Regions from separate parts of the Labrenzia sp. R5_0 genome, predicted to be linked through region 1. Evidence: riboswitches for the same ligand, from Rfam matches in the RefSeq annotation. Region 1 holds a riboswitch; the other holds the start of a gene.
What was found. Region 1 has a riboswitch for S-adenosylmethionine ahead of J7447_RS01225 (O-succinylhomoserine sulfhydrylase). Riboswitches for the same ligand answer to the same signal wherever they lie in the genome.
Positions count from the first base shown of each region.

Region 2: linked by a shared signal. The riboswitch ahead of J7447_RS19690 (hypothetical protein) and the one ahead of J7447_RS01225 (O-succinylhomoserine sulfhydrylase) in region 1 are both predicted to bind S-adenosylmethionine.

Region 1 covers NZ_JAGHRK010000001.1:258,769-261,153, forward strand. Annotated here, with positions in the region: gene J7447_RS01220 (2'-deoxycytidine 5'-triphosphate deaminase) at 1-968, opposite strand, end outside; SAM riboswitch at 1,107-1,186, shown strand; gene J7447_RS01225 (O-succinylhomoserine sulfhydrylase) at 1,232-2,385, shown strand, end outside.
Region 2 covers NZ_JAGHRK010000003.1:934,051-936,435, forward strand. Annotated here, with positions in the region: gene J7447_RS19685 (acyl-CoA thioesterase) at 1-325, shown strand, start outside; gene J7447_RS19690 (hypothetical protein) at 481-780, opposite strand; SAM-I-IV-variant riboswitch at 822-946, opposite strand; gene J7447_RS19695 (YoaK family protein) at 1,044-1,733, shown strand; gene J7447_RS19700 (ABC transporter ATP-binding protein) at 1,762-2,385, opposite strand, start outside.

The sequences.
Region 1 (2,385 bases):
TCAAGAACCGCGCGCGAGCCGACACCACCGGCACTGGCGTGGCCAAAACCGGGATCGAAGAAGCCTGCATAATGGACGCGGAATTCGCCGACGAGCGGATCGAACGGCACCATTTCGGCCGCATAGTCCGGCGGCACATGCACAGCTTCCTGGCTGACCAGAATATAGAATGCATCTGGATCGAGGATAAGTTCCGCCCGCTGGCGGCGATAGATAGGTTCCCAGAAATCCAGAACGTCCTGCGCGCCGACGACATCCACATCGATCAGTCCGGAGTGTTGCTTGGCGCGATATCCGATCAGGCTGTTGGGTCCGGTCCCTTCCAGATCGATGGAGAGCTGCACACCGTTGCCGATGCGCTCGTTGCCACCGCTCATCAGCGTGTGGGCCTTGTGCACCTCTTCCAGCTCCGCATCGGGAATGAGCGATTGACCGCGCCGGAAGCGGATCTGGCTGAGGCGGGACCCGGACCGCACGAGGATCGGAAAGGTCAGCGGCGAGATTTCGGCATAAAGCGGACCGGTGTAGCCGGCCGGAATGGTGTCGAAGGCAAGGCCGTTGTCTGTGATGACGCGGGTGAAGACGTCCAGGCGGCCGGTCGAGCTTTTCGGGTTGGCGGTTGCCGAAATGTCGGGAGCCAGGGCGAGGCTTTCCTGCAGCGGCACGATATAGACGCAGCCTGTTTCAAGGACGGCACCTTCGCTCAGGTCGACCGTGTGCAGTTTCATCTGCTCAAGCCGAGCTGCTACCTGGATGTCGGGGCCCGGCAGGAAGCTGGCACGCACCCGGTAGGCTTCCTTGCCCAGACGCAGGTCGAGGCTGGCAGGCTGTATCTGACCGGTGACAGGCGGCGCGTCCGCTGAAATCTCTCCGGCGGCGAACATGGCCTGGATTACCCGTTCCGGCAAAATGCCGTTTGCTGTGAGAAGTGCGCTTCCGTTCAAGACCTGACCCGCTGTGACGTTCATGAAGATGTTCCGCATTATGCTGGTCTATGGTCATTAAAGGATCGGGCCGCCCGCGCCAACAGGCATTCTGGCAGAACGGGGCTTTTGAGAGGATCGTGCGCAAGACAATTGACCTGTGCCTGCTTTTCCCGTAGGACAGGCTCACTTCGTGGTGATTTGGGCCGGCCGGCTTGCAGCCACGTTAAACAAGTTGCTAAAAAGGCCGGAGGTGAGAACCCCGGTCTTGAGGCTGGGGTTTTTTGCGTTTGGAGCGAATGAAAGACATGACTGAGACCACCAAGACCGGAAACAAGAACTGGCGCCCTGCAACCACTCTGGTTCATGGCGGCACCATGCGGTCACCGTTTGGTGAAACCTCGGAGACCATCTACCTGACCCAGGGCTTTACCTACAGCGGTGCCGAAGCTGCCGAGGCCAGATTCAATGGCGAGGACCCGGGTTATGTCTATTCGCGCTATGCCAACCCGACCGTCACCATGTTCGAGGACCGCATCAAGGCACTGGAAGGGGCTGAGGCCGCGCGGGCAACCGCCAGCGGCATGGCGGCCGTCAATCTGGCGCTGATGGCAGCGGTAAGGGCAGGCGATCACGTGATTGCCGCCAAGGCCCTGTTCGGCTCCTGCCGCTATATTTGCGAAACACTGTTGCCGCGCTTCGGCGTTGAAAGCACGCTGGTAGACGGAACGGACATTGAGCAGTGGAAGGCGGCTGTCCGGCCGAACACCAAGGCCCTGTTCCTGGAAAGCCCGACCAACCCGACGCTGGAAGTCATCGACATCGAGGCCGTGGCACAGATCGCCAAGGAAGCCGGTGCCCGTCTGATCGTCGACAACGTGTTTGCGACCCCGCTGTATCAGTCGCCGTTTCAGCTCGGTGCCGATGTGGTCGTCTATTCGGCCACCAAGCACATCGATGGTCAGGGCCGGTGCCTCGGTGGTGTGATCCTGTCGGACGAGGAATGGATCAACGACGAGGTCATGCCTTTCATCAAGCATACCGGTCCGCACATGAGCCCGTTCAGTGCCTGGGTCCTGTTGAAGGGCCTGGAAACGCTGCCGCTGCGCGTTGCGCGCCAGACGGAAACGGCGGGCAGGATTGCCGACTATCTGGCAAGCCAGTCCAGGGTCGCGCGGCTGATCTATCCGGGCCGGGACGACCACCCGCAGGCCGATGTTGCCAAACGCCAGATGAGCGGCGGATCCACCATGTTGGCGATGGAAATCGAGGGCGGCAAGGAAGCCGCGTTCCGTTTCACAAACGCGCTGGAAATCGTCAAGATCTCCAACAACCTGGGCGACGCCAAGAGCCTGATCACTCATCCGGCGACGACCACGCACCAGTCGATTGGCGAGGAAGCGCGCGCGGAACTCGGTATCACCGATGGTATCCTGCGGCTTTCAATCGGTCTGGAGGATCC
Region 2 (2,385 bases), on a different contig from region 1:
CAATGCCTCGGGAGATATTTTCGGGGGCTGGGTGTTGTCGCAGATGGACCTGGCAGGCGGTATCGCAGCCGGTCAACGGGCCGAGGGACGTGTCGTGACCATCGCGGTCGACAAGATGAAATTCATCCGGCCTGTCCATGTGGGCGACGTGCTGTGCGTTTATGCCGAAGTCCTTCGTGTCGGCAACTCGTCGATGGAAATCAAGCTTGAATCCTGGGCCCTGCGCCATCGCTACGGCCATCGTGAAAAGGTGACCGAAGCGGTCTTCACCATGGTGGCCGTCGATGACGGCGGCAAGCCGCGCCCGGTCCCCAAGAGGGACTGAGCGCCGCGATCTCATCCGGCTTGGTTCCCCAAAAAAACTCATCCTTCGAGACAGGCCTTCGGCCTTCCTCAGGATGAGGCGAGTTGCTGCAGCACGCCTGTATCAAAGAAATTGGCAGAGTGCAGACGTTGTGCACCACACGGGGGCACGCCCCGTCAGTGCCTGACGGGTCCGTGCCGGTTGAGAATATCGGCAAAGAGGTCTTCATCGACAGCGCAGGTGCAGCCGTTCGCCCACAGTTGAAGCAGTGTTTTCAAACGCTCGGTGCGGGCGGTCTGGCTGAGCGGCGCCTTGTGCCGTGGTAGGCCACCCAGGATGCGCAGGGATTTGATCCGCGCCAGAACGCAGTCTTCAGCGGCCTGGCACCAGATATCCGTTCCGGCAAGCTTGGAGCTCGCCGCCACATGGTTCTCGATCAGATCTGCCGCACGTCCGGCAAAAGGGTCCTGAGACAAAAAATCCTCCATCGGTTGCCCGAGGAGGACTGGCGCATGCAAATTAACCGCTTAGTTGCCGGAAAGCCTCGGTTGAGGGTCTGACCAGCCGCATCCCTGTTGCGGAAACCACCTTGCCCGGAATGGCAGGTTGGCGAGGGCGCCAGCCCTTCTCTTGATGATGGCGCGCTTATGCCATGTCCAATCCGGCTTGGCAAGTCCGCCAGTGCATGGCACATCTTCCTGAAAGGACTAGCTCGGGAGCTCCACAATTGGACCGATCCATGTTGCATCACAGTCGGCCGTTGGTGCCGATTCTGCTCGCCTTTTGTGCCTGCTTCATCGATGTGGTCTGTATTCTCGGCCTGTTTCACACCTTCACGGCATTCATTACCGGAACGCTTGTCGTCTTGTGCACGGAGGTGTTTCACCAGGGGCAAAACGCGGCCCTGAAGGTTTTCGTGCTCGCGGTATTCTTCGGTTCGACTCTCTTCTGGTTCGTTTCGGTCACTGCGCTGGTGCGCAAAAACAGGATTGCCGTCCGGCATCTGTTCGCGCTCGAAGCTTTGCTGGTGGCGGGCTTCATGTTCGTCGCCGGTCTTGGAGATCCTTCCGCCGGAGGGCCGTTGTCCGCCGTCACTCTGACGGCTGTCGGCTTCTCCACCGTGGCCATGTCGTTGCAGAACGTCATCATGCTGACCCTGCTCAACAGGCATGTTCCCACGACCATCATGACCGGCAATACGCTGAAGCTTGTGCTCGGCATCGCCGACTATTTCACGCATCCCGAAACGCGGCCCGACAGCCGCTCCCGGATCCGTCACCAGGCCTTCGTCCTGATGGCCTTCGCGGCCGGAGGCCTCCTGGCGAGTTTCCTGATGACCGTTATGGGGTTCTGGGCGCTTGCGATACCTGTTGCGCTCCTGATGCTGCTGGCGATAGTCCAGCCGGTGCATGAGCCTCAAGTCGCCTGAAACCGGTGCCATCTACTCAGGCCGCAAATTATGCGCCCAAGCCGGGTGCTTCTTCCCTTTGGTGGTGCCGGTCGTAATCGATGCGGCCGTCGACCAGGTGGATACGCCGGTCCATCCTGTCGGCGAGATCGATATCATGGGTAACGGCGACGACGGTGGTCCTTTCGGTCTTCACAATGGCCTGAAGACTTTCAAACACCTGTTCCGTCGATGCACTGTCGAGACTGCCGGTCGGTTCATCAGCAAGGATCAACTGCGGTGAATTGGCAAGTGCCCGGGCGACAGCGACGCGCTGTCGCTGGCCGCCGGACAATTGCTCCGGGCGGCGGTGAAGAAACTCTTCCAGACCCAGCGCCGCCAGAAGCTCCGTCGCATGGTCGAGTTGGGCCTTGGGGCTGCGTTTGCCGAGCCGCTGCATCGGTATCATCACGTTTTCCAGTGCGGTAAACTCCGGCAGCAGGAAATGAAACTGGAAGACGAAGCCGAGTTTTTCCAGGCGAAGATGCGCCATTTCGGCAGACGTCAGCGCATGAGTGGGAAGGCCGTCTATCCGGACCTCGCCGGAGGTCGGCCTGTCGAGAAGGCCAAGCAGATATAGAAGCGACGATTTCCCGGAACCGGACGGACCGGTAATGGCAACGAACTCCGCCTC